4 regions of the Alcanivorax sp. genome follow, and region 3 is predicted to be linked to each of the others. Evidence: predicted binding sites of a transcription regulator. Region 3 holds the regulator's gene; each other region holds the start of a gene.

Region 1 (7,119 bases), 2.0 Mb from region 3:
GCCCATTGGGTCCGCCGCCCGGCTGACTTACACTTTGCCAAACGCTTCGATAAGGACACACCATGAAAGCCCTGTTTCTTGCCCCCCTTGCCTTGCTGGCCGGCTGCCAGCACCTGAACTACCAGCCGCCAGAGGGCGAGGAGACTGCCCAGGTCACCTTTACCAGCAACAACACCGCCGCCCAGCCGGTGGTTTGCGTACCCGGCAAAGGATTCAAGTCCACCGAATACGCTATTTCACAAACGCCCTTCGGTGGCGACGCCCTGAATGATCTACTGGAAACCATGAAAAAAAGCCCGGAAGTCACCACCGCCATCCCGGCTACCCCGGCAACCCGGATCGGCGTCACCTATAACCGCCGTAATGCCGACAACACACGGGATCGCTGCAAGGTCGCGCTGCAATTCGACCCACAAGCCGGTAGCGACTACCGGGCACACTTTGTTCACGAGAAAGGGCAATGCGGCTTGTCCCTGACGGATGCAGACGGTTCCAGTGTGGATGCCGTGCTGGTTGACTGGCAGTGCCCATAATTAACGCACCAATGCGGTGCGCAGCACCAAGTTTGCGCACCGCATCCTCGCCTTCCACTTTAACAATTCCTCAATATTCCTCGCCCAAAAATACAAACCTCTGTTTTTAAAAGATAAAAAATAGTTGGCACATTCTCTGCTATAACTCATGTGAGCCGAACAGGCGGTGCGTCACCAACGCACACTTGAACAAATTAGACTTGTTAAGAGGGTTGCACATGAAAAACGTATTTGGTCTGAAGAAAACCGTTTTGGCCGCTTCCATCGTGGCTGCCAGCCTGGCTCCGGCCATCGCTGCAGCAGAAGTCAGCGGTACCCTGGGTGCTTCCAGCCAGTACTTGTGGCGTGGTCAGCAGCTGACCGACGGTGCTGCGGTATACGGTAGCGTTGACTACTCCCACACTTCCGGCCTCTACGCTGGTGCCTGGGCATCTTCTGAAACTGACGACACCGAGTACGACCTGTACGCCGGTTTTGGTGGCGAGATCGAAGGTCTGAGCTACGACATCAGCTACATCGACTATAACTACACCGCTGGCGGCACCGCAGGTGACAATCCTGCATCTGGCGCTGACTTCCAGGAAGTACACCTGGGTGTAGGCTTTGCCGGCCTGAGCGCTGACGCCTTCATCGGTGTAGGCAACTCAGGTAAGGGCGGCGACGAAGATTACGAAAGCGACTACTTCGCTGTGGGTTACGGCTACGACAAGTACTCCGCCACCGTAGGCTTCTACGACTTTGAAGCGGATGACAGCGACTACACTCACGTGGATCTGGGCTACGCCGTTACCGATCAGTTCACCTTCACCCTGTCCAAGATCGTGGATCAGGAAGAAGACAATACCTACGACGACGATCTGGTCATGAGCGTTTCTTACGAGTTCGCGCTTTAAGCACCAAGAAAACGGGCGGCTTACGCCGCCCACTGTTTAACGCCGCGGGGCTCTCCCTGGTCCTCGCAAACACGCAAGCAACCCCGCGGCGTCTTTTTACCTTCCACGCAACATCCCCCTCGCTCCACGCAACACGCCAACCTGTCGTTATTTCTTTGCAGAAAAGTACACTACCAGCGCATCATGATCCGATACCGGCGCCACCCCCTGGCTGCCATAGAGGCTGTCATAACGGCCCGCATTGCCGCGGCTTGCCGCTACTCTGCTGACGGACATTTTCAAATCCGCTGACACCCAGATATGGTCCAGCGCCTGTGGTCGACAGCGGTGACGAAAGCTGTAGCGTTCCGGCTCCGGCAGACGCTGCCACAGATTGAATAACCCGGATTCAGCGAAACGTTCGTAGCTGGCAGAAAAACGGCCGGCATCCCAGGTGGTATTGAAGTCCCCGGCCATTACCAGCGGCCCGTCCTGCTCGCCCACCCAGTTAGCCAGCAGAGCAGCCTGACTCTGTCGTTTCTCATGGACCTGTGGCTTGTGCAGACCCCGCGCACTACGCAGGTGCACAATCACCAACTGCCATTGCCGGGGATCTTGCAGCGTCACGCGCAGGGGTGGACGGGAAAACAGTGTGTGACCGTGAAAGCCCTGCTCCGCAAACAGACGACTCACTGACGCAATCCGCACCGGCGGCCGATAGAGCAGTCCCACATCCATACCGGAAGGATCATTGCCCTCTTTTAGTACCACGCGGTAGTGGTGGCCCTTACGGGCCAGGCGGGCTGTCAACTTTTCCAGCAGCTCGCGATTCTCCACTTCCTGTACCGCCAGCATATGGGGCGCCTGCAAAGGCCCGGCGATGAAATCTGCCAGCGCCTGTATTCGCCTGTTCAGCACAGCAGAAGAAAGCGGCTCATCCAGACGGCTGTCTTTACGGGTATCGCGAAGCCGCCATAGATTCAGCGTCGCCAGGGTCCATTCATCCGCTTGTGGGGCGGGCACACCTTGAGCCGGAGCCAGGTTTCGGCAATCCGCCGGCAGGACCAAAGGAACAAGAAACAAGTAGATGATCAGTAAATGGCGCATTGACGCAGTCTATGGGGTGTTGGCAAAACCCAGTAGAGGCGAAGTCTCAAACACAGGTAGGAAAGATGGTGCAGTTCGCCCCAGGCTCAGTGGCACCCTACGTTTTGCAAAACCGCGGAAGTTTACGCTCAAAAAAAACCCGCCGAGGAGGCGGGCAAGGGGTTTGTGAACAACAGAATCAGGGTCGATAGACCACTTTCAGGTCCGGGGTCACCCGTGATGCATCCAGATAACCGACAAAGTTTCGATTACTGCCCACCAGCATGATCATCTCCTGGTCACTGGAGACCTCCCGGGGTGGCATGCCACGGCCGGTAAAGATCATCCGCGCCCAGTAGCTTTTCATCTGCTCGGCACTCTTGCCCAGCACCTGCTGGTAAAAGTCATCCCGGGCACTGCCCCGAGACGGCAAATCCAGCGGCTTCACCGAGATACCGGAGACCCGACGGGTTTGCCCATTGAAGATCTGTCGCACTTCATCCTGGGTGAGTGCATCAAGACTGCTGCTGGCGGACACCACCACTACCGGTTCTGCCTGGGCGGCGGACGCCAGCATCAGGAGCAATGAGAACATTATTTTTTTCATGGTCATTCCCCCTTAAAAAACCAGATCCGCACTGAGACGAACCACCGTGGCATGATCATCCTCAAGCTCGCCACCGTCGGTCACAAAGAAGCCGGAGGTGGTCACGTCACTGTCGGAAAAATCGTAGTAATAGCTGACTTCCCCTTTCAGCGCGATGGAGTCGCTGAGGGAATAGCGCAGCCCGCCGGTCCAGCTTTTTTGTTGCTCCGCCAGACTGTTATTCAGGGCAGCAGGAAGGCTGTTATCCAGATCACGGGGAGTCACTTCTGCCCAGGTCACCATGGGCATCCACTTGCCCAGATACTTGCCGAGGGTGACATAACCGCTTTCGCTGCTGGGGTACCAGTTACCGAAATCCAGTCGCGCCTTTTCTGCGGAGAAGAACCAGTTGCCGTCATCGTATTGCAGGCCCACGCCGGCAAAATAGGTGTACACCCCATCAAATGACAGCCCCAAAATGGGCGGTATCCCGGCTGCTGCCAGATCATCCTGGCTGACAGACACATCCGCAGCACTATAGGCGGCTCTCGCCGTCCAGTTGCGCCAGTGGCTGGTAAAATTCAGGCCGCTCAGATCATCCGCCTGAAACTGGGCATTGGCCACACGCTCACCCCCATCCACGGTACTGGAACCCCAGAACCCGGAAAGACGGTGCGAAACCGGCCCGGTGGTAAAACGCCAGGAAGCTTCTATCGCTTCCATGGTTTTCACCGGCGCCAGCTGATATACCTCCGCCGGCAGGCTGGCCCACGGGTAAGCGTAGCCCACATCGATGTACTGGGAGTGCATGTAGAACGGCGCCACGATGCGCCCGGCTTTGACGCTGACAGAGTCACTGACCTGGTAATCCAGATAGGCCCACTGCAATTCCGCATTGAATTCGTCATCACCGGAAGCAAACAGCTGCACCACGGCTTCCGCCCGGTCGCTGAGTTTGGCATTGAACTGTACGCCGGCGCGGGTCAGGGAATCGTGGCTCCACTTGTCGCTGGCGCCATCGATATAGCTGGCAGAGCCAGAGGTAGTGTCCACCTCTGCCCGGGACATGCCGGCGGAGAGAAACCCGTTGATGCGGATCCGGTCACCGGCATCGTTCAGCGTATTGGTGAATTGCTGTTTTTCCAGCTGCTCCAGGCGCTGCTCATAATCGCGCAGCGTCTGCTGGACATCACTTTCCGGAGTCTGGGCCCACACCGGGCTTGCACTCAGGGAAGCGCCCAACATTACGGATAATGCCTTTTTCATAGATCCCCCACGCTTTTATAGTCGTTATTGCTACGCTACGACTACGAATAAAGCATGGCATTATCCGCAAAAAGGAACCGGGTTCAACCGTCAGTTTGGGACGCCCGTTTTACCGGAAATCCTGTACAGGCATCTTCTCCGCCCTTCAGGTGGAAGCAGATCTCCACGGTCTCGCCAGGAGCCGGAACCTCAGCAAGTTTCATCAGCATCAGGTGCCTGCCCCCCGGTGCCAGCGGGACACTGCCCCTGGCCGGGATTTCCAGATGATGCAGGTGCACCATCCTGCGGCTGCCGTCAGCGGCGCTTTCCACATCATGCAGCATGGTATGGCCGGCGGCCGAGGTGCTGACGCCGGTGATGGTCACTGCCTCATCGCCGCTATTGTTCAGGGTCACATAACCCGCCATGGTCGGCGATACCGGCGGTACCGCGCGCAGCCAGGGATCGGCAAAGGTCAGTTCCGCATGGGCGGGCATGGCAAAGGCCAGCACAGCGACCACCAGCAGGGATTTAAAGGAGCGTTTTGGCATCGGCTACCACCTCGTCAATGGTGAAGTCCGCCGGATACAGCTTGCGCACCCGGCCCTGGTCGTCCAGCAGATAGATATAGTCACTGTGGGTGAACAGGTAATCCTGTTCCTGCTGATCCTTGATGAACACCACCCCGTACTGCTCTGCCACCTGGCGGATTTCCTCCAGGCTGCCGGTCAGGCCGATGATGTCCGCCTTGAACCAGGGCAGGTATTTCTTCAGGTGATCCGCCGTGTCACGCTCCGGATCGAAGGTGATAAAAACCGGTTGCACCTGATCCGCTTCACCTGCTTCTTCCAGTTTCCGGTACACCTGAGCCACCCGGGCCAAAACCGCCGGGCAGATATCCGGACAATGGGTGTAGCCGAAAAACAGGATCGACACCTTGCCTTTGAGCTGTGAGTGACTGAAAGGCTCGCCGTTCTGGTCAGTCAGTGTAAACTCACCCCCCAGCCTGGTATTCACAGGCAAGTCACTTTCCTGCTTGCCACAGCCGACCACCAGAAGGGTCAGCAGCAAAGGCAGGATGTACGGCAGTTTTCGCATGATCTCTCCGGTTGGTATAATCCGCGCCCATTTTGACGCTATTCGAGGGTTAGGCAAGCCAAAGCGGCTTACTACGACCCAATGATGGAGGTGCCCCTTGGCACGCAAGCTTTTCATTCAGACCCACGGCTGCCAGATGAACGAGTACGATTCCTCCCGCATGGTGGACCTACTCGAATCCAGCCACGGCCTGGAGCCCACCGACAATCCGGAAGAAGCAGACGTATTACTGCTCAACACCTGCTCGATCCGCGAAAAAGCCCAGGAAAAGGTGTTTCACCAGCTGGGTCGCTGGAAAAAGCTCAAGGACGCCAAACCGGACATGGTGATCGCGGTAGGCGGCTGCGTGGCCAGTCAGGAAGGCGACGCCATCCGTGACCGGGCCCCCTATGTGGACGTGGTGTTCGGCCCGCAGACCCTGCATCGCCTGCCCGGCCTGATTACCCAGGCCGCCACCACCCGGAAACTGGCCATCGATGTGACCTTTCCGGAAGTGGAAAAGTTCGACAACCTGCCGGAACCTAGCGTGGATGGTCCCAGCGCCTTCGTGTCCATCATGGAAGGCTGCTCCAAATACTGCACCTTCTGCGTGGTGCCCTACACCCGCGGCGAGGAAGTGAGCCGCCCGGTGCAGCCGGTGCTCAAGGAAATCGAGCACCTGGCGGAAATGGGGGTGCGCGAGGTCAACCTGCTGGGCCAGAACGTGAATGCCTACCGGGGCGTTGGCGCCGATGGCGACACCCTGGATCTGGCCGACCTGATCCGGCTGATCCGCGACATCGACGGCATCGACCGCATCCGCTACACCACCAGCCACCCGGTGGAGTTTTCCGATGCGCTGATCCAGGTCTATGAAGACGTACCGGAACTGGTCAATCACCTGCATCTGCCGGTGCAATCCGGCTCGGACCGTATTCTTGCCATGATGAAGCGCAACCATATGGTGCTGGAATACAAGAGCAAGTTGCGCAAGCTCAAGCGCATCCGCCCGGACATCTCGTTCAGCTCCGATTTCATCATCGGCTTCCCCGGGGAGACCGACCGGGACTTCGAAGACACCATGAACCTGATCCACGATATTGGCTTCGACATGTCCTTCAGCTTCATCTACAGCGCCCGCCCCGGCACCCCGGCGGCAGACCTGCCCGATGATGTGCCCATGGAAGTGAAGAAGCAGCGGCTGGCCATTCTGCAGCAACGCATCACCCAGAATGTGCAGGACATTTCCCGCAAGATGGTGGGTAGCACCCAGCGAATTCTGGTGGACGGTTTCTCCAAGAAAGACCCGGGCCAGCTCAAGGGCCGCACGGAGAACAACCGGGTGGTGAACTTCCGCAGCGATGACACCGATCTGATCGGTAAATTCGTGGATATCACCATCGAGCAGGCCTACAGCAACTCCCTGCTCGGCAGTGATCCGCGCAACCCGGGCTGAAGCACGTGGTTAAAGCGCCACGGCGCGACCGATAAACAGGATCGGCCCGGTGGGCCGGTCGCCGGGAGAGCCGCCGGGCGGTTCCAGAGTCAACTCGAACAACTGACCACTTTCCACTCCGCCCACGCGGTTGGCCGGCACCACCAGCGGCTCGCCGGGTTGCACCAGGCCCAGGGAACGAGGCCCAAGTGCCGGGTCCGCCAGGGTCCAGAACTGGACACTGCGGTCCGCCGGGTAGTCGCCATCTTCCAGCGGCGTCAGCTG
Region 2 (7,119 bases), 1.5 Mb from region 3:
TTTTCACATGACGTCTTCTGTAACTGAGCCAACCCAACCGATCAAGCGTCGCGCTATCGCTCTGGTGTCCGGCGGACTGGACTCCATGCTGGCTGTGAAAGTGATGCAGGAGCAGGGCATCGAGGTGGAAGGCGTCAATTTCTTCACCGGTTTCTGTGTGGAAGGCCATACCCATGCCATCCGCAAGAAGGACAAGGACAAGGAAAAGCGCAACAACGCCCTGTGGGTGGCCGAGCAGCTGGGCATCAAGATGCACATCATTGATATCTCCGAGGAGTACAAGGATGTGGTGCTCAACCCCAAGCATGGCTACGGTGCGAATCTGAACCCCTGCCTGGACTGCAAGATTTTCATGGTTAACCAGGCCACCCTGATGATCAACAAGGCCCGGGAGCTCGCCGGTGATCGTGGCTTCGACTTTATCGTTACCGGTGAAGTAATCGGCCAGCGGCCCAAGAGCCAGCGCAAGGAAACCATGCCGATCATCAGCCAGGAGTCCGGCGCCGATGATCGTCTGCTGCGTCCTCTGTGTGCCAGGAACCTGCCGCCCACCCTGCCGGAACGCGAGGGCTGGGTGAATCGCGATGAGCTGTATGATTTTTCTGGCCGTAACCGCAAGCCACAGATGGCCCTGGCCAAGGAGTTCGGGCTGGATGATTTTGCCCAGCCCGCTGGCGGTTGCTGCTTTCTCACCGATGAATCCTACTCCAACAAGCTGGCAGATCTGTGGAAGGCCCGTAACGAGCGCCGCTACGAGCTGGATGACATCATGCTGTTGAAAGTGGGCCGCCATCTGCGTCCCCAGCCCCACTACAAGCTGATCATCAGCCGTGAGGAAGGGGAAAACCGTTTTCTGGAAGGCTACCGTTACCAGTTCACCAGCATTACCACCGTGAGTTGCCCGGGGCCTTTGGCGTTGGTGGATGGTAATTTCCAGAGCGATGAGGAGCTGCAGCAAGCCGCGGCTATTGTTGCCCGCTATTCCAAGGGCCGCTCCCTGGACGAGGTGACCCTGGAAGTGCGCAGCCCGGATGGTGTGGCCCGTCAGGTCACCGTGGAACCGGTTCGCCCTGATGCGGTGCCGTTGGCATGGAATGTGGGGTAAAGGCAGCTATGAGCTGTTAGCTGCTAGGAAAACAAAAAAGTGCTGTTGGGGTTGTGCTTCGTTTGGGGTGCGGCACCATCTTTAGAAGCTAGAAGCTAGAAGCTAGAAGCCAAGGATCCCTGATGACCGAAGCTCTTCACGAACTGGATGTACGCCGGATGCTGTGTCCCATGCCGGTGATCAAGACCCAGAACAAGGTGCGCACCCTTTCCGCCGGCGATTGCCTGCGGGTGGTATGCACCGATCCCGGCGCGCTGAATGATATCCCTGCCTGGTGCCGGATCAACGGTCACGAGGTGCTGGAAACCGGTGAGGCGGGCAACGAGGTGTTTGTGGTCCTGCGGGTGGGTGAAGATAATGGCGCACTCTTTTAGTGCGCACCATTGGTGCATTGCACCACTTTAATGCATCATAAGGATGCATTCTCTCGCCCAATTCTGTGTTTACGCGTCAAATGCGCTAAAAAAGGGCTGGCATGGAACTTGCCTCCCTATTGGCAAAGCAGGCCTGGTGGCCGAGAATACCGGCTCTCTGTTCTGCCCTGATGCGGGGCGGGGCGATTGAGCCAGAGACAAACCCGCTGTTCCTTAGGAGGACGCACGACAATGTCTGAAAAGACCCTCAAGCTGATTAAAGAAAATGATGTGAAATGGGTGGACCTGCGCTTCACCGATAGCCGTGGTAAGGAGCAGCATGTAACCCTCCCCGTGGGCGAAATCGACGAAGATTTCTTCCAGGACGGCAAAATGTTCGACGGTTCTTCCATCGCCGGCTGGAAAGGCATCAACGAGTCCGACATGGTGATGATGCCTGACGACGCGTCTGCCGTGCTGGACCCGTTCACTGATGTGGCTACCGTTAACCTGCGTTGCGATATCCTCGAGCCGTCCACCATGCAGGGTTACGAGCGTGATCCGCGCTCCGTGGCTCGTCGCGCCGAGGAATATCTGAAGTCCACCGGTATCGCCGACACCGCGCTGTTTGGTCCCGAGCCGGAATTCTTCGTATTTGATTCCGTGCAGTGGAAATCCGACATGCAGGGTTCCATGTACAACATTCACTCCGAAGAAGCGGCGTGGGTGTCCCACGAAGACTTCGAAGGTGGCAACATCGGTCACCGTCCGGGCGTGAAAGGTGGCTACTTCCCGGTTCCGCCGGTAGACAGCCTGCACGACCTGCGTGGTGCCATGTGTTCCGCCATGGAGCAAATGGGCCTGAACATCGAAGTGCATCACCATGAAGTGGGTACTGCTGGCCAGTGTGAAATCGGCGTTGGCGCCAACACCCTGACCGCCAAGGCTGACGAAGTACAGATCCTCAAGTACTGCGTGCACAACGTGGCTCACGCCTACGGCAAAACCGCCACCTTCATGCCCAAGCCGCTGATCGGTGATAACGGTTCCGGCATGCACGTTCACGTGTCCCTGGGTAAAGATGGCAAGAACCTGTTCGCTGGCGACGGCTATGCGGGTCTGTCCGACGAAGCCCTGTACTTCATCGGCGGTATCATCAAGCACGCCCGTGCCCTGAACGCCTTCACCAACGGTTCCACCAACTCTTACAAGCGTCTGGTGCCCGGTTTCGAAGCTCCGGTAATGCTGGCTTACTCTGCCCGTAACCGCTCTGCTTCCATCCGTATTCCGTTCGTGAGCAGCGCCAAAGCTCGTCGTATCGAAGCACGCTTCCCTGATCCGTCTGCCAACCCCTACCTGTGCTTCGCGGCACTGCTGATGGCTGGCCTGGACGGCATCAAGAACAAGCTGCACCCTGGTGATGCCATGGACAAGGATCTCTACGATCTGCCGGCAGAAGAAGCCAAGGATATCCCGACTGTGGCGCATACCCTGACCATGGCGCTGGATTGCCTGGAAGAAGACATGGACTTCCTGACCGAAGGCGATGTGTTCTCCAAGGATATGCTGCAGGGCTACATCGATCTGAAGCGTGGTGAGATCGAGCGTCTCAACATGACTCCGCATCCGGTCGAGTTCGATATGTACTACTCCTGCTAATTCCCTTTTGGGAAGTTGCAGAAAGAGGGCCCCCGCCAGTCGGGGGCTTTTTTTTGTCTGTGCTATTCTGAAGTAACCGCCATTTTGTGCATTTGGCACTTTCCTGCGCCCGGTGGTCGGGTGAGAATCAGGGAAGGTCTATGGGAGGCGATAATGACGAAAACAGGAATGCTGCTGGCCAGTTTGCTTGTCTGTTCTGGCGGACTTCACGCAGAGACAGGCGTCGATGCTGAAGAGGAGAAGGCAAACGGCTCCGCGAAAATATATCGATCTGTCGATAAGAATGGCAACGTGATTTTCAGTGATCAGCCCCCGGGGGATGGTGGTGCCTCTGAAGAGGTGCACCTGCGTACCCCCAATGCTGTGCCTATGGAGCAGGTCAAATTGCCGCGGGTTGACCCGCAGCCCGCGGAAAAAGAACAGTTTCAGGGGTATGTTTCTCTGGTGATCACCAGCCCTGAGCCGGAAAGTACCATTCGTAATCCGCAGGAGCCGGTGCCGGTGGTCGCGGATCTGAAGCCATCCCTTCAGGATGGGGATCGTCTGGTTCTGTTCGATAACGGGGAGGCGCAGGCTGGTATGGAGCTGAATACCGTGATTCGGGGCACTCACTCCCTGGTGGTGAAGGTGGTGGGCCCGGATGATGAGGTATTGATCAGCTCGGAGCCGGTGCAGGTCTATGTGCATCGCAGCACGGTGCAGAATTTCCAGAACCGTCCGGGTAATGGTAATGGGGGTAACAGGGCCCCGAATACCATCGGTGATCCTGCGAGACGTGGTAACTCCGCCGGGACGGGGGAAACGGCGTCATCGGGCAAGCCCGCGGGTGCGGGCGACCAGGCGGGCCGGGGGAAGCCGGCTCGCCCCGCCCAGCAGCGCCCTGTTCTGACTCCTCGATAATGCACCATTAGGGTGCATCCTTTCCCTGAATCCCGCTACACTCATCATCATGGGTCTGCATTCTCCGCTGTGACGACCTGAAGCCGTGCATCTACGGCGTCAGCAGAGGTGGCCTGATAATTGCTTATGCCCTGTTATGGGCCAACAGTTGATGGGTGGTGTCACCTTGCACAAACGTTTACTCGATCACCTGCGCACTGCAGTGGTCATGCTTGATCACAATCTGCAGGTCCGCTATCTGAATCCAGCGGCAGAGATGCTGCTGGCGACCAGTGTCAGCCGTGCAATGGGGCAGCCGCTTCCCGACTATTTTTTTGATGACGAGGAAGCCCGTGATGCCCTGCGCCAGTGCATCCAGGATGAGCACCCGTTTACACGTCGGGAGGCCCGTCTGGCGGTAGCCCCGGGTTATGAAATAACCGTGGATTATTCGGTCAGCCCGATCAACGAACCCGGCCAGACGCTGAGTCTTTTGATGGAAATGCAGCCGCTGGATCGACTGTTACGTATCACCCGGGAAGAGGCGCTGATCCATGCCCATCAGGCAACCCGGGCGCTGGTGCGCGGGGTGGCACACGAGATCAAGAACCCGCTGGGGGGTATCCGGGGGGCGGCACAGTTGCTTGAACGAGCGTTGCCAGATCCGGATCTGACCGAATACACCAAGGTCATTATTGATGAGGCGGACCGGCTTCGCACAGTGGCGGATCGCATGTTGGGTCCGCGAAAACCGCCGGAATTCAAGGCGGTAAATGTCCACGAGTGCCTGGAGCATGTTCGTCAATTGCTGCTGGCGGAACATCCTCAGGGGGTGGCGATCTGGCGGGATTACGATATTAGTCTGCCGGATGTGATCGCCGACCGGGATCAGATGATACAGGTGTTGCTCAATATTATTCGCAACGCTACCCAGGCCTTGCTGGAGTCACATACCGAGGATGCCCGCATCATCATGCGCACCCGGGTATTGCGCCAGTTCACCATTGGCTCCCAGCGTCACCGTCTGGTGCTGAGGGTGGATATTATCGACAACGGCCCGGGCATTGCAGCGGATGTGCAGGAGACCCTGTTCTATCCCATGGTCAGTGGCCGGGCCAGTGGTACCGGGCTGGGATTGTCCATTGCCCAGTCCATTATCAGTCAGCATCAGGGGTTGATCGAGTGCGAGAGCACACCGGGCAAGACCGTTTTCAGTATTTTGCTGCCAATGGAGCAGCCGGAAGTAACGGAGAGTGAACAGCCATGAGTGCCTACGCAGCCGTGAGCAACGTTAACAGTGAAACACCAGAGAGAGGCCGGTCATGAGCGTAACTGTATGGGTAGTCGACGATGACCGTTCCATTCGCTGGGTGCTGGAGAAGGCATTGGGCCAGGAAGGCTATGCGGTGACCTGTTTCGAGGATGGCGATGAGGCCCTCAATACCCTGGAAGAGGGGGGGCAGGAGCCTGAAGTGCTGATCAGTGATGTGCGTATGCCGGGCACCGATGGGCTGCGCATGCTGAAGATTCTGCAGCGCAAGAACCCGGACTTGCCAGTGATCATCATGACGGCTCACTCGGACCTGGATTCGGCGGTGGCATCCTATCAGGGCGGGGCTTTTGAATATTTGCCCAAGCCGTTTGATGTGGATGAGGCGGTGGCACTGGTGCGCCGTGCCATCAAGCATCGGGAAGAATCCCGTGGTGAGCAACCTGAGGCGGTGGAGGAAGAAACGACCGAAATTATCGGTGAGGCGCCGGCCATGCAAGAGGTGTTTCGTGCTATCGGGCGGCTCAGTCATTCCAACGTCACGGTATTGATTAATGGCCAGTCCGGCACCGGTAAGGAACTGGTGGCGCGGGCTCTGCATAGTCATTCCATGCGCCGGGAAAAGAATTTTGTGGCGCTGAACATGGCGGCCATCCCCAAGGACCTGATCGAGTCCGAACTGTTTGGCCATGAAAAGGGTGCCTTTACCGGTGCCAACAACCAGCGCGTCGGCCGTTTCGAGCAGGCCAATGGCGGCACCCTGTTTCTCGACGAAATCGGTGACATGCCACTGGAGGCTCAGACCCGACTGCTGCGGGTGTTGCAGGAAAGTGAGTTCTATCGCGTTGGTGGAACCACGCCGATCCATGTGGATGTGCGGATTATTGCAGCTACCCACCAGGATCTGGAGCGGCTGGTAAAGGATGGTGACTTTCGTGAGGATCTGTTTCACCGTCTTAACGTTATTCGTATTCATATTCCCCGTCTGGCCGAGCGCCGTGAAGATATTCCCCGGCTGGCCAACTACTTCCTTCAGCGGGCGGGCAATGAGCTGGGTGTGGAGCCCAAGGTGCTGCACAAGGACACGGAAAAATACCTGGCCGCCCAGGGCTGGCCGGGTAACGTACGGCAGCTGGAAAACACCTGTCGCTGGCTGACGGTAATGGCCTCCGGTCGCGAAGTGCTGGTGGATGATCTGCCCCCGGAACTGAAAGAGGCCGGTGCCGCCAAGGGCGCTGATGTGACCGGCGATTGGCTCAAGTCCCTGCGCAACTGGGCCGACCGGGCCCTGTCACAGGGTGAGCGCAGCATCCTCGAGCAGGCAGTCCCCGGTTTTGAGCGCACCATGATCGAAGTGGCCCTGCAGCACACCGGTGGCCGCAAACGCGACGCAGCTGCTCTGCTGGGCTGGGGACGCAATACCCTCACCCGCAAGATCAAGGAACTGGATATGGAAGGGCAGTTGAGTGGTGGCGATGAGGATTGAAAGGCAGTGAACAGTTAATAGTGAATAGTTAACAGTTCGTGGGACTGGATTTCCGGTTCTGCAACGCAAGAGGCCGCGCCCAAACTATGGGCGCGGCCTCTTGCGTTGGGAGATCACAGCGTCACAATCGCGAACTATTCACTATTCACTATTCACTATTCACTATTCACTATTCACTATTCACTATTCACTATTCAGTCCCTAAGTCCGTTCGCTGTCAGCCCTTCAATCTTCCACTCGCCGTCTTCGCGCCAGTCGCTCACCACCCTGTAGCTGTCGGCGTTGTCTGGCATGATGTCTTGGCCGCCCCAGGCGAAGGCGGTGAAGGTGACGCGGGCATGGCGCTGGTTAACCGGGTCCAGCTCGA
Region 3 (7,119 bases):
CAGATCCAGGCCATTGACGTAGACGTTGATCACCCGCCACTGATCATCCCGCAGGAACAGGGTGTAATAAATCGGCACCGTCTTGCCGGAGTTGGTCTTCACCTCCATGCGCACCCGTGCATAGTCACCTTTGCGATCTCCCTCCTGCATGGGCAGGGTGGTAATCTTCTGACCCTCATAAAGGGTAATGCCGGAGGCATAGGTGTTGATCAGGCTGTTCTTGAACACATCCAGAAAACGGTACTTCTGTTCCTTGCTGGACGGCCCGAAATAATCCCCCATTACCATGCGGGTGATGCGCTTGAAGTCCACCAGATCACCCAGTTCCTCGCGCACCAGCTCCTTGGCCCGATCCGGGTCCGCTTCCAGCTGCTCACGCTCTGCCTCAATGCGGGAGGTCATGCGCTCCACCGCCTCCATCACCACCTGTCGCGGATCACTTTCCGCCGCCGCCAAAGTGGCCATGGCGGTAAGCACCATCGCCAGCCAGATCCGGATAACACGCTGCAAATGCATAAAAAACTCCCTGTTGATGTCCGGCGGTTTTACGGTTTTATGCCGCTGCTGTCCAGCAACACATTGAACCGCGTCTGCCTTATTGGAGTCACAAAGCCCATAACGGTTCCAGATCTGTTGCCTCCATTTTGCAAAGCATTACGAAACCACAAGCAGGCGCTGCCTCATCCACAAAGCCCGATCACGATGCTATTCAGAAGCGCCTTAACACAATTCGGGTCAACGTGACCGGTTCAGCAATGTATAATCAGCCCCGACCAGAGGAGAGTTGAATGAGTCATGACCACATCGGCGTAGGCCGGCGGGTACTGGACATTGAAGCCAGAGCCGTAGAGACCCTGAAAGACAGCCTGGATGACAGTTTTTCCGCCGCCTGCGACCTGATGCTCGGCGCCCGCGGACGTGTCATCGTCACCGGCATGGGGAAAAGTGGCCATGTGGGCAGCAAACTGGCAGCTACCCTGGCCAGCACCGGCACGCCTTCTTTCTTTGTTCACCCAGGCGAAGCCTCCCACGGCGACCTGGGCATGATCACCCCGGACGATGTGGTGCTGGCCCTGTCCAACTCCGGCGAAACTGCCGAAGTGCTGGCCATCCTGCCGGTGATCAAGCGCAAGGGCACCGCCCTGATCGGCATGACCGGCCGCCCGCAATCTGCCCTGGCACAACTCTCTGATGTGCACCTGACCGTGGCGGTCAGCGAAGAAGCCTGTCCGCACAATCTGGCCCCCACCTCTTCCACCACCGCAGCACTGGCCATGGGCGACGCCCTGGCCATCGCCCTGCTGGAAGCGCGCGGTTTCACCCCCGAAGATTTCGCCATGAGCCACCCCGGCGGCAGCCTGGGCCGACGCCTGCTGCTGAAAGTGGACGACATCATGCACGCCGGCGAACAGCTGCCGGTAGTCGCCAGCGGCACCTCGCTCAGCGAAGCGCTGCTGGAAATGACCCGCAAGGGGCTGGGCATGACCGCCATCACCCGGGAAGACGGCACCCTGGCCGGCATCTTTACGGATGGCGATCTGCGCCGCATGCTGGATCGCGACATCGACATCCGCAAGGCCACCATCGACGAGGTGATGGTGGCTCAGCCGATCACCATCGAACCCGGCCACCTTGCCGCTGAGGCCCTGCAGATCATGGAAACCCGCAAAATCAATGGCCTGATGGTCTGTGACAAGGACCACAAGCCTCTGGGCGCCTTCAACATGCAAGATCTACTGCGGGCCGGAGTGGTGTAGATGCCTATGCAACTGTCCTCCGTTGATGCGCAGAATCTGCGCCTGATGGCCTTTGATGTGGATGGAGTGATGACCGACGGTCGCATCTACTTCAGCCCGGAAGGCGAGACCATCAAGGTCTTTAATACCCTGGACGGCCACGGACTGAAGAAACTGGCCGCCAGCGGCGTCACCCTGGCCATTATTACCGGCCGCAACACGCCCATGGTGGCCAGGCGTGCCGCCGACCTGGGAATCGCCCATGTGATCCAGGGCCGCGAAGACAAGGGCGTGGCCCTGGCCGACCTGGCCGAACAGCTGGGCATCGCCGCCAGCGAGACCGGCTATGCCGGCGATGACGAACCGGATGTGAGCGCCCTGCACTGGGCCCAGCTCAGCTTTGCCCCGGCCAATGCCCACGACTGCGCCAAGGAAGCCGCCGACCATATTACCGAGCGGCGCGGCGGTGAAGGCGCGGTGCGAGAAATCTGCGACGCCATTCTGGCGCAACGGAGCCCGGCATGAAGCGCCAGGGCCTGCTCAGCGCCACCGGCATCCTGATGCTGGGTCTGGTGATGCTGATGACCCTGCACGAGTGGGATGACACCTTGCCCGGGCAGGAAGACGGCATCCTCACCGCGCCCGCAATTGTCGCCAAAAGCATAACCGCACGGGCTTTTAGTGAAGAGGACGGCAGTCTCCAGTACTATCTGACCGCCGAGACCCTGACCCAGTATGACCACAACCCGCTCACGGAAATGCAGCAGCCCGAGCTGGAAATGGCCAACGACAAGGGAAGCTGGACCATCGTTAGTGAACAAGGGTTGGTCCAGGAAAATGGCGATCTGATTGTATTCTCCGGCGACGTAAAAGCCCGCAACCAGCAACAGAAAATCACCCTGGACACCCAGGAGTTGCGCTTTCGTAGCGACACCAATATCGCCAGCTCTCCCGGCAGTGTGGACCTGGAATTTGAATCCGGCAAAACCCGCGCAGGCGCGCTGGAGGCCGATCTCGACAAGGGCATTCTGACCCTTGAGCAAGGAGTAAAGAGTGAGTTTGATGCGCCGGCTTCTTAGTGCCTCCAGCCTTATCGCCTTGGCTGTTGCCTTGCCGATCAGTGCCGTGGCCGCCCCGCAGGTGCCGGTATCCGTGACCGCGGATTCCGGACGCTTCGAACAGGACGCGGGCAGCGGTCTTTACCGGGGCAATGTGGAACTGGTCCAGGGAAAACGCAAACTGTTTGCCGACGAAATGCGCCTGTATACCCGCAATGGCGAACTGACCCGCGTGGAAGCCTCCGGCACCCCGGTGCGCATGGAAGAAGGCAAGGACCTGCAGGCCCACGCTAACAACCTGGTCTACGACATCCGCAAACGCACCCTGGTCCTCACCGGAGACGCCTATATTGAGCACCTGGGCAACACCTTCGAAGGCGCCAAAGTGGAATACAGTCTGGACTCCAAGCGAGTAGACGCCAGTAGTGAAGGCGACAAGCGGGTGCGACTGGTGATCCCGGCCGAGAACCAGACACCCGAGCAAGCCCCACCCGCAGACGACAATGAAAACGGCGAGGCGCCCGAAGAGCCCTCCCCCGAGGCGGAGCCAAACACCCAATGAGCCATTTACGCGCCCACCACCTGGCAAAAAGCTATAAGGGCCGCCGGGTTATCGAAGATGTCTCCCTGGACGTGGAAGCCGGCCAGATCGTCGGTTTGCTCGGTCCAAATGGCGCCGGCAAGACCACCTGCTTTTACATGATCGTGGGCCTGGTGGAAGCGGACGCAGGGCGAATCGATATCAACGAGGCAGACATCACCCATCTGCCCATGCATGGCCGCGCCCAGCGCGGCATCGGCTATCTGCCCCAGGAAGCCAGCATCTTTCGCCGCCTGACCGTGGAAGAAAACATCATGGCGATCCTGGAAACCCGCAAGGAGCTGAGCAAGGCGGAACGTCACGAGCGCATGGAAAGCCTGCTCAAGGAATTCCATATCACCCACATTCGCGATTCCCTGGGAATGAGCCTGTCCGGCGGCGAGCGGCGCCGGGCGGAAATCGCCCGTGGCCTGGCCACCGACCCGGATTTCATTCTGCTGGATGAGCCCTTCGCCGGGGTGGATCCGATTTCCGTGAACGACATCAAGGGCATTATCCGCCATCTGAAAGAACGCGGCATCGGCGTACTGATTACCGACCACAACGTGCGCGAAACCCTGGATATCTGCGACACCGCCTACATTGTCAGCGCCGGCCACATCATCGCCTCCGGCGATGCGGATACCATTCTCGGTAACCAGCAGGTACGGGATGTGTATCTGGGGGCGGACTTCAGGCTGTAAAAGGCAGTGAATAGTTAATAGTGAACAGTTCGCGAGGCAGACTTTCTGTCTTTCAAGCCCCGCAGCCGCGCACAAGCCCTAGACGCGGCTGCCTGCACCCAAACGGCGCCACGCCTAAGATCGCGCGCTGTTAACTATTAACTGTTCACTGTTAACTCCCTCCTCCTAGCACACAACAACCCTTGGCACAAATATTGCTTGTCTTACAGATAGACTGCTATTCTCAGGTTTTGGGGACCGACCAGCCTGAGCAGTATGAAGCCAAGCCTACAACTACAAATCGGCCAGCAGCTGACCATGACTCCTCAGCTGCAGCAGGCCATTCGCCTTTTGCAGCTGTCCACGCTGGACCTCCGCCAGGAGATACAGCAGGCCGTGGAAAGCAACCCTTTGCTGGAGCTGGCCGACGATTTCGGTGACGAATCCCTGCCTGACATTGACGAAGAACGTCAGGACGACCAGGAGCTGGATACCGAGCGGGACGATGCCCTGGAAGAGTTCGTGGACGGCGAACCCGGCATCGAAACGGAATGGGACGATGTCTATTCCGGCCAGACCAGAAGCGCCTCCGCCGCCCTACCCGACGATGCCGACGACTGGCAGCAGCGACATAGCGTGGCCGGCAACCTGCAGGACCATCTGCTCTGGCAACTGAATCTGACCCCCATGAGCGATGTGGACCGCATCATCGCCATGACCATTATCGAATCCCTGGACGATCGCGGCTATCTGACCGTTACCGTGGACGACATCGTGGCGATGATGAACGCCCAGGATGACCTGCTCACCGAAGGTGACGAGCTGGAAGCCGACGAAGTACTGGCCGTCCAGCATCGCCTGCAGCAATTCGATCCCGTAGGGGTGGCCAGCCTGGATCTGGCCGATTGCCTGCGTGTTCAGCTGCGTCAGTTACCCACAGACACTCCCTTCCTGGACTATGCCCTGGCCCTTCTGGAGCATCTGGAGCTGCTGGAAAAACACGATTATGCGGCCCTGCGCCGGGTGCTGCAGATCAGCGAGGAGAACCTGCTCGACGCCCTCTCCCTGTTGCGCACCCTGGACCCTGCCCCTGGCGAACAGATCGGTGAGAGCCAGGTGGATTATGCGGTACCGGACGTGATTGTGCGCCAGCATCAGGGCCACTGGCAGGTAAGCCTGAACGAGGAGGTACTGCCCAAGGTCAACCTGCAGCAGCAGTACGCCTCCATGGCCCGCAAGGCCGGGGGCGAGGATGGCCAGTACCTGCGCAACTGCGTGCAGGAAGCCAAGTGGTTCATCAAGAGCCTGCAAAGCCGCCACGACACCCTGCTGAAGGTGGCCACCCGCATTGTTGAAGTCCAGCAGGACTTCTTCGACTATGGGGAAGAAGCCATGAAACCCCTGGTTCTGGCCGACATTGCCGATGCCGTCGAGATGCACGAATCGACCATCAGTCGGGTCACCAACCAGAAATATATGATGACACCCCGCGGCGTCTTTGAGCTTAAGTATTTCTTCTCCAGCCACGTGGGAACAGACGGCGGCGGTGAGTGTTCCTCCACCGCTATTCGTGCCATTATTAAGAAGCTGGTCGCTGCCGAGAACCCCCGCAAACCGCTCAGCGACAACAAGCTTGCCAGCTTGTTGAACGAGCAGGGGATCAACGTGGCGCGCCGGACAGTCGCCAAGTATCGTGAGGCGATGAGAATACCGTCATCCAGCGCCCGCAAGCGTTTGGTGTAGGCGCCGGGACGGCCCAACGAGCAGGTAAAGGAGCCAGCCATGCAAATTAATATCAGCGGTCATCACCTGGAAATTACCGACGCTTTGCGAGCCTACGTAGGAGACAAATTCTCCCGTCTTGAACGGCATTTTGATCAGATTACCAGTGTCCAGGTGATTCTTTCCCCGGAACCCAAGACCCACAAGGCGGAATCCACCATCCATATCTCCGGGGCCGACGTCTTCGCCACCGCTGAAGCAGTGGACATGTACGCTGCCATCGACAAGCTGACGGACAAGCTTGACCGTCAGATCCTCAAACACAAGGAAAAGGCCGTCAGCCACAAACACGGCCACTGACCCCAAAGCGACAATTATGCGAGTTCGCGAACTACTCACCGAAGCACGCACCCATAGCGAGGTGCAGGCCAGCAGCAAGAAACAGCTGCTGGACCAGGTTGCGCAGCTGGCCGCGGCCGGCTGCGACAGCCTCAACGAACAGGAGGTCTTCGATGCCCTGGTAGCCCGGGAAAAGCTGGGCTCCACGGGCATCGGTGAAGGCATCGCTATACCTCACTGTCGTCTTGGTCACTGCCAGCAACCCATCGGGCTGCTGCTGAAACTGTCGACCCCCATCGATTTTGACGCCGTTGACGGTCGCCCGGTGGATCTGGTGTTTGTGCTGCTGGTTCCCCAGGAAAACCCGGAACAGCACCTGAAAACGCTCAGCCACTTGGCGTCCCTGTTCAACGACGACGACTACCGTGCCGAGCTGCGACTGAGCAAGGACGACCACCACCTTTATCACACTGCCGTGGAATCCGAAGCGGAGCTGCGACTGGCATCATGAAGCAACGCAACACACCTTCAGGCATCACCGCCCGACACACCCACGATACCCTCTCGTTTATCGATGTGACGTGCCAACGTGCCGCCAATAGCGTGCAAGCGGTACGACCATGAAACTCACCATTATCAGCGGTCGATCCGGCTCGGGAAAAACCACCGCGCTACAAGCCATGGAAGACCAGAGCTACTACTGCGTCGACAACTTGCCGGTGGGCATGCTCCCAACACTAGCGGAACAACTTGACCAGGGTGAGCTCCCCATAGAGCGAGCGGCGGTAGGCATTGATGCCCGCAACCTGCCGACCCAGTTGTTGGCCTTTGACGCCATCCTGGATGCGCTTCACCTGCAGCAGGTAAAAACCGAAATTATTTATCTGGATGCGGACGACAACACTCTGCTGAAGCGCTTCAGTGCCACCCGGCGGCGTCACCCCCTGGGCGCTCAGCAAGGCTCCGTGGAGGCAGCCATCCAGCACGAGCGGGAATTGCTG
Region 4 (7,119 bases), 1.2 Mb from region 3:
AACCAGCTCTTCAGGTAGGAGGTCTCGGCAATGGCCGGGTGTATCGGATGATCCGGCCCCTGCCCCTGGTAGCCAATCACCTGCACACTGCGGTCAATGTGTCGGGCACTGCTGTGGACCACTTCCAGCAAACGATCCGCCGGCATGTGCATGGAGCAAGACGCGGAGATCAGGTAACCGCCCGGCTTGATCAGCCGCAGGGCCAGCTCATTGATGGCGTGGTAACCGGCCAGGCCGTTCTTGAAATCCTTTTTGCGTTTCACGAAGGCCGGCGGATCCAGCACCAGCAGATCGTACTTTTCGCCATCGGCAATCAGCTGCTTCATGGCGGCAAAGGCATCACCCTGAATGCTGCCCACCTTGTCCGCCACCCCGTTCAGCTCCGCATTGCGATGCACATAGTCGGTGGCGGTTTCCGAGGCATCCACACAGGTGACCGATTCGGCCCCGGCCAGTGCCGCCTGAATACCCCAGCCGCCACAGTAGGAAAACACGTCCAGCACCCGCGCCCCTTTTGCCAGCGGCGCCATGGCCTGGCGGGCACTGCGGTGGTCGTAGAACCAGCCTGTTTTCTGCCCTTCTGCCAGCGGTGCCACAAAGTTAGCGCCGTTTTCGGTAAGCGATACCTCGTCAAGAAGATCGCCTTTCAATGCCTTGGTGTAACGCTCCATGCCCTCAATTTCCCGGGCCGCAGCTTCGTTCTTGGCAATGATATGGGTCGGGTTAAGCACCGCATCCAGGGCGCTGACGATAGTGTCCAGGTGCGCTTCCATGGCGCCGGAACCGGTTTGCACCACCAGCACATCACCGAAACGATCCACCACCAGCCCGGGCAGGCCGTCGGCTTCGCCGAAGATCAGCCGGTAGCTGGGCGCATCGAACAGGGTCTCGCGCAGGGCCAGTGCCTGTTCGATGCGTTTCTTGAAGAAACTGCGCGACAGCTCCTGTTTCACGTCACGGCTATAGAGACGGGCGGCAATCAACGAATGGGGGCTGAGCAGGGCCCGGCCCAGCGGCTTGCCGCGGCTGTCTTCGACCACGCAGGCAACGCCGGCGGGCAGGTCCCGCAGTGGTGTATGGCGGGTGTCGATTTCATTGGCGTAGACCCAAAGGTGGCCGGCCTTGAGGCGGCGTTCTTCGTTTTTACGAAGCCGGATTACTGTCTGCTCTGTCATTGGGTCTGCCACTCGCCATTAAAAGGCGAATGATAACACGCCAACAATCGATACAACCTTGCCAGCAAACCCCAATCTGCCAAACAAAAAAAGGGCGCCCGGAGGCGCCCTTTAATCTCAGGGAAATCGTTGAGAAGGATTAACCTTTCACGAATTCCGGGTAGGCTTCCATGCCGCAGTCGGCGATGTCCATGCCTTCGTACTCGTCTTCCTCGGAAACCCGGATGCCCATGACGGCTTTCAGGATGCCCCAGACGATCAGGCTGGCCACGAATACCCAGATGAAGATGGTAGCTGCACCGATGATCTGGCCGGAGAAGGACACATCAGCGTTGGTAACCGGTACCAGCAGCAGACCCAGCAGACCAACCACACCGTGGACGGAGATGGCACCGACCGGATCGTCGATCTTCAGCTTGTCCAGAGTCAGGATGCTGAACACGACCAGCACACCACCAGCGGCACCGAACAGGGTAGCCAACAGCGGAGTCGGAGTGGACGGCTCGGCAGTGATGGCAACCAGGCCAGCCAGGGCACCGTTGAGCAGCATGGTCAGGTCAGCCTTGCCGAACAGGATGCGGCCAACGATCAGGGCAGCAACCGCACCACCCGCAGCAGCGGCGTTGGTGTTCAGGAAGACCATGGCCACAGAGTGTGCGTTGGCAGCATCACCCAGCTTCAGTACGGAACCACCGTTGAAGCCGAACCAGCCCATCCACAGGATGAAGGTACCCAGGGTAGCCAGCGGCAGGTTGGCACCGGGGATAGCGTGCACTTCACCGTTCGGGCCGTACTTGCCTTTACGGGCACCCAGCAGCAGTACACCTGCCAGGGCAGCAGCCGCACCGGCCATGTGCACGATGCCGGAACCGGCGAAGTCAGAGAAGCCCAGGTCGCCCAGGTTGTACAGACCGAATACGTCGGCACCACCCCAGGTCCAGGAGCCTTCCAGCGGGTAGATCACACCGGTCATGACCACTGCGAAAGCCAGGAAGGCCCACAGCTTCATGCGCTCGGCAACCGCACCGGAGACAATGGACATGGCTGTCGCCACGAACACCACCTGGAAGAAGAAGTCAGACGCGCCGGAATATACGGAATCACCGTCGAAACCGTTCTCCGCAGAGGCACTCAGCACACCGGCCAGATCGAAGGCTTCGATACCGTCCAGGAAGATGCCGCCGCCGTACATGATGGCGTAACCACACACCAGGTACATGATGCAGCTAATGGCAAACAGCGCCACGTTTTTGGTCAGGATTTCGGTGGTGTTTTTGGCACGCACCAGACCGGCTTCCAGCATGGCAAAACCGGCAGCCATCCACATTACCAATGCGCCACACACCAGAAAGTAAAAGGTGTCCATGGCGTACTGAAGTTCAAAAATTTGATTTTCCACAATGCAACCCTCCGAAAATGGAAGCGTGTTCTCTAAACCCTGGCATGGGTCGATTTACAACACGGTAAAACTTAAATCGCGTCCTCACCGGTCTCGCCGGTACGGATACGAATGGCTTGCTCCAGGGAGGTGACAAAGATCTTGCCGTCACCAATCTTGCCGGTATTGGCAGCTTTCGCGATGGCTTCAATCACCTGATCCAGAGAGGACTCGGCGATGGCCACCTCGATTTTTACCTTGGGCAGAAAATCCACCACGTACTCGGCACCCCGGTACAGCTCGGTGTGACCTTTCTGGCGTCCAAAGCCTTTCACCTCGGTAACGGTGATGCCTTGCACGCCGATCTCGGAGAGTGCTTCACGCACGTCATCCAATTTGAACGGCTTAATTACGGCAGTAACCAGTTTCATTTCATTCTCCTCAGCTTTCACCGCGTCCGGTGTCGTCCGTTTCACTTCGAGCCCCGTTATGGTTCCCGATCCACAGTATGCTCGAACGCTCTGACCCAACAAGTGCACGACCCATGCCAGTTTTAGAAAATCATGCATTTTCAGTGGGTTATACCCCGATCCCGATTCAGGAAACGGGCTCGGCGCGCCATTATAGCGCACCACCTTGGGGCGGGTTCCAACTTGGTGCAACGCCTCTGCCCTGCACCGCCGGTGCCGCGCCCCCGGACACCGTGCTACCATCCGCCCACCAATACAAGGACCGCCGCCAAAGACCGCATTCCCGGCGGCCCGGGCCCACCAGTGCCCCTTGTCCCCGATGGAGATTCGAGATGCCTGATCAACCCTTTATCGACCGCCTGATGGCCGACATCAGCGGTCGCCTGCCCACCGATCTGGGCGGCCTGCGCAACGAAGTGGAGCGCAATGTGCGCAGCGTGCTGGCAGAAGCCGTCAGCCGCCTGGATCTGATTACCCGGGAGGAGTTCGATATTCAGCAGCAGGTGTTAATGCGCACCCGGGAAAAGCTGGAAGCGCTGGAGAAGCAGGTGGCGGAGCTGGAGAAAACCACGGACGCCTGACGCCCGGTATTTTTCCGTAGGCGCCATGCTCGCATGACGCCTACGAAAGTCCGATTTCCTACATCTGCCGCTGCCAACCTCGCACACGTACCTCGCCCCCCTCCCCGTACACTGCCTCGCACACCCTGAATTCTGCGAGGCAACGTGACACACGCATTGCTGTACAGCCGCTCGCCAGTGGGCATCCAGGCGCGTGAGGTGCGGGTGGAAACCCATCTGGCGCCGGGACTCCCCGCCTTTACCATTGTCGGCATGGGTGACACCGCGGTGCGGGAAAGCCGTGACCGGGTACGTTCGGCACTGGTCAACAGCGGCTTTGAGTTTCCCCAGCGGCGCATCACCGTGAGCCTGGCTCCGGCAGATCTGCCCAAGGATGGTGGTCGGTTTGATCTGCCCATTGCCCTGGGCATCTTGCTGGCCAGTGGCCAGCTCGGAAAGCTGGACAGCAACCAATACGAATTTATCGGTGAGTTGGCATTAAATGGCGCCCTGAGCCCGGTGCCCGGCATGCTGCCCTGCGCCCTGGCCTGCCAGCCCACTGGCCGCACCCTGATCGTTCCCCGCGACAACGCGGATGAAGCTGCCCTGGCAGGTGCCCACACCGTGGCCGGTGACCAACTTGCCCAGGTGGCAGCCCATTTGGTGGGCCAGTCTCCTTTGCCATTCCACGATCACCCGGCACCGGAAACCACCACTTATGAGGGCGGCTGCCTCTCCGAAATCCGCGGCCAGGCCGCTGCCAAGCGGATATTGGAGATTGCCGCCGCTGGCGGCCATTCCCTGTTGCTCAGCGGCCCTCCCGGCGCCGGTAAAAGCATGCTCGCCTCACGACTGCCGGGTCTGGTGCCGCCATTGCACCCGAAACAGGCACTGGAAGTAGCGGCCATTCATTCCCTGAAGCAACCCCGCCCGGCCCGCCTGTTTCATCAACGCCCCTACCGGGCGCCCCACCACACGGCTTCGGCCACCGCCCTGGTGGGCGGCGGCAGCCATCCGCGCCCGGGAGAAATTTCCCTGGCTCACCACGGCATCCTGTTTCTTGATGAGTTGCCGGAATTCGACCGACGGGTGCTGGAGGTATTACGCGAACCGCTGGAAACCGGAGAGGTGAGTATTGCCCGTGCCGTCCAGCAGCTGACCTTTCCGGCCCGCTTTCAACTGATCGCCGCCATGAACCCCTGCCCCTGCGGGTATCTGGGCGACCCGGAAAAGGGATGCGGCTATCGTTGCGACAAGGCCAAACGCTATCAGAACAAGCTGTCGGGCCCCTTGCTGGACCGCATTGACCTGCACCTGGACGTGCCCGCGGTGGAAGCCCGGGAATTGCTCGGTGATCGGCAGGGGGAAACCAGTGACACGGTCCGCGCCCGGGTCCGCCAGGCCTGGCAACGGCAATGGCAACGCCAGCGACGGCTGAACCGGGAACTGGGCAGCGATGATCTGGACCCGCTGCTACGCCACCACCGGGACTGGCTGGCCAACGTCATGACCCGCATGGGATTGTCCGCCCGCGCCCTGCACCGCAGCGCCCGGGTGGCACGGACTATCGCCGACCTGGCCGGGACAGACACCGTCGACCGGGACCATCTACGCGAAGCCCTGAGCTACCGGCAAACGGTAGCGGATACCCAATAACCCAACCCGGATTTGCTGCCGCCACCGCGCTGCCAGTCAGCCAGCGATCAGTATCGCCACCAGCGCAGCCAGCAAAGACAGTGGCACGATGATAATCGCGCTCTTGAGGCATTTCTCCATATAGAGATGCCTAGTGTATTGATCCAGCATGATGCATTTCCCCACAACCCGTTAAAATGACAACCGCGCGACTACCCCCGTAGAACTGCGCTTTTCTTTTTTTATTGTTCCTGACTCGCCCCGGCCCATTGCCAGACAGGGGCCGATTCGCGGCCGACCGTTCTGACTGTCACCTGGTCCGAAGAAATTCGCGACCTGAGTCACATCAATTTTTTGCAGATTATCACAGTTATGAAAAAACAAGCACTGGAAGATTGACATTATCTTGCAGCCAGAATTGACCGTAGAGAACAGCAGGAAAACTGCGGGGCATCGATATGATCGGCAGGGGCAGGCGCGGCGTCCGGGCAGCCCGGTTACACGCCCGAAGGCGGGGTCACATCAGCGGCACAACCAGGAAAAGGGTTGCCTGCCAATGCATTTCCTGGCGGCTTTCAGCCGTTAACAGGGTGTGCCCTGCCGCCTCGCCCGAAGGACGGCACGCGGCGGCAGGGACGGGGTTAACCCCACTGGAAGAAATCGCGTTTCTCTTTCAGGTAGAACCGTGACAGCACCATCTTGTGTACTTCGCTGGCGCCGTCCACCAGGCGCGCCTGGCGGGCGTAGCGGTAGATCCACTCCAGCAGGGTGTCCTTGGAATAGCCACGGGCACCGCACAGCTGGATCGCGGTATCGGCGGCCTTATGCAGGGTGTCGGCCACGTGGATCTTGGCCATGGAAATTTCCTTTTTGGCAAAGTCCCCCTGGTCCAGTTTCCAGGCGGCCTGCATGGTGAGCAGACGCCCCACTTCGATGTCCTTGGCCACGTCACCCAACATCCACTGCACGCCTTCGTGCTCGGCGAGAGTAGTACCGAAGCTCATGCGGTTTTCCACATAGTCGGCCGCTTCTTCCATACAACGCTTGGCCAGGCCCAGCCAGCGCATGCAGTGCGTCAGGCGGGCGGTGCCGAGACGAATCTGGGTGACTTTCAGGCCATCGCCCACTTCCAACAGACGGTTCTGATCGGGAATCACCAGGCCATCGAACTTCAGTTCGCAGTGACCACCGTGCTCTTCCGGCCCCATGATCGGGATACGGCGCACCAATTCCCAGCCAGGCTGGTCCGCATCAAACAGGAAGGCAGTGAGCCCCTTGCGCGGGTCGTCACTGGTCTTGGCGATCAGAATAAACGTTTGCGCACCTTCTGCCCCGGTGATGAACCACTTCCGGCCCTTGATGATCCAGTTGTCACCGTCCCTGGTGGCGGAGGTATAGGTCAGAGACGGGTCGGAGCCACAGCCACCATCGGGCTCAGTCATGGCAAAGGCGGAACGCACCTTGCCGTCGATCATGGGCTGTAACCAGCGTTCTTTCTGCTCGTCGTTGAGGATCTTGTTGAGCAGGATCATGGTGCCGTCATCCGGCGGCGCACAGTTGAATACCACCGGGCCGAACGGACTGCGAGCGGCTTCTTCATAGAGCACCGCCATACCGGCCACGCCCACATCCAGGCCGCCGCGCGCTTTCGGTAACTGGAAGCCCCACAGGCCAGCCTCTTTGGCTTTTTCTCGCAGGGCGTCGACCACGCTTTCCTTGAAGTTTTCATGGTCGTCGTAATTGGCCTTGTCGTTTTCCAGCGGCATGATTTCCGCTTCCACAAACGCCGCCACTTTGCGGCGCAGGCTTTCCAGCTCCGGGCTCAGGGAAAAATCCATGATCTGTCCTCGGTGAATTCAGTTAGAGAGTGTTGCAGAGATGACCGCCGTCCACTGCGATCA

What was found. The regulator sigma-54, encoded in region 3, starts transcription at its own class of promoters, with help from an activator protein. The targets are predictions, from matches to a motif close to TGGCACNNNNNTTGCTNT.
Region 1: KZ772_RS07460 (TorF family putative porin) is a predicted target of sigma-54. The motif match lies at 659-676, and genes of this name have one in related genera.
Region 2: glnA (glutamate--ammonia ligase) is a predicted target of sigma-54. The motif match lies at 1,577-1,594, and genes of this name have one in related genera.
Region 4: glnK (P-II family nitrogen regulator) is a predicted target of sigma-54. The motif match lies at 3,086-3,103, and genes of this name have one in related genera.

Annotation. Positions count from the first base shown of each region.
Region 1 covers NZ_CP080267.1:1,616,503-1,623,621, forward strand. The annotation lists gene KZ772_RS07455 (hypothetical protein) at 63-533, shown strand; gene KZ772_RS07460 (TorF family putative porin) at 752-1,426, shown strand; gene KZ772_RS07465 (endonuclease/exonuclease/phosphatase family protein) at 1,574-2,512, opposite strand; gene KZ772_RS07470 (hypothetical protein) at 2,691-3,086, opposite strand; gene KZ772_RS07475 (hypothetical protein) at 3,111-4,343, opposite strand; gene KZ772_RS07480 (copper chaperone PCu(A)C) at 4,427-4,873, opposite strand; gene KZ772_RS07485 (SCO family protein) at 4,854-5,420, opposite strand; gene miaB (tRNA (N6-isopentenyl adenosine(37)-C2)-methylthiotransferase MiaB) at 5,518-6,855, shown strand; gene KZ772_RS07495 (anti-sigma factor) at 6,865-7,119, opposite strand, start outside.
Region 2 covers NZ_CP080267.1:2,078,316-2,085,434, reverse strand. The annotation lists gene KZ772_RS09650 (tRNA (5-methylaminomethyl-2-thiouridylate)-methyltransferase) at 8-1,105, shown strand; gene KZ772_RS09645 (sulfurtransferase TusA family protein) at 1,228-1,479, shown strand; gene glnA (glutamate--ammonia ligase) at 1,711-3,117, shown strand; gene KZ772_RS09635 (DUF4124 domain-containing protein) at 3,271-4,017, shown strand; gene glnL (nitrogen regulation protein NR(II)) at 4,154-5,263, shown strand; gene glnG (nitrogen regulation protein NR(I)) at 5,319-6,752, shown strand; gene KZ772_RS09620 (nuclear transport factor 2 family protein) at 6,947-7,119, opposite strand, start outside.
Region 3 covers NZ_CP080267.1:3,604,242-3,611,360, reverse strand. The annotation lists gene KZ772_RS16980 (ABC transporter substrate-binding protein) at 1-516, opposite strand, end outside; gene KZ772_RS16975 (KpsF/GutQ family sugar-phosphate isomerase) at 789-1,757, shown strand; gene KZ772_RS16970 (HAD hydrolase family protein) at 1,758-2,261, shown strand; gene lptC (LPS export ABC transporter periplasmic protein LptC) at 2,258-2,815, shown strand; gene lptA (lipopolysaccharide transport periplasmic protein LptA) at 2,799-3,356, shown strand; gene lptB (LPS export ABC transporter ATP-binding protein) at 3,353-4,078, shown strand; gene KZ772_RS16950 (RNA polymerase factor sigma-54) at 4,334-5,800, shown strand; gene raiA (ribosome-associated translation inhibitor RaiA) at 5,840-6,139, shown strand; gene ptsN (PTS IIA-like nitrogen regulatory protein PtsN) at 6,156-6,629, shown strand; gene rapZ (RNase adapter RapZ) at 6,739-7,119, shown strand, end outside.
Region 4 covers NZ_CP080267.1:2,377,889-2,385,007, forward strand. The annotation lists gene KZ772_RS11085 (class I SAM-dependent rRNA methyltransferase) at 1-1,175, opposite strand, end outside; gene KZ772_RS11090 (ammonium transporter) at 1,315-2,574, opposite strand; gene glnK (P-II family nitrogen regulator) at 2,646-2,984, opposite strand; gene KZ772_RS11100 (accessory factor UbiK family protein) at 3,356-3,604, shown strand; gene KZ772_RS11105 (YifB family Mg chelatase-like AAA ATPase) at 3,749-5,239, shown strand; gene KZ772_RS11110 (acyl-CoA dehydrogenase family protein) at 5,860-7,056, opposite strand; gene KZ772_RS11115 (SDR family oxidoreductase) at 7,079-7,119, opposite strand, start outside.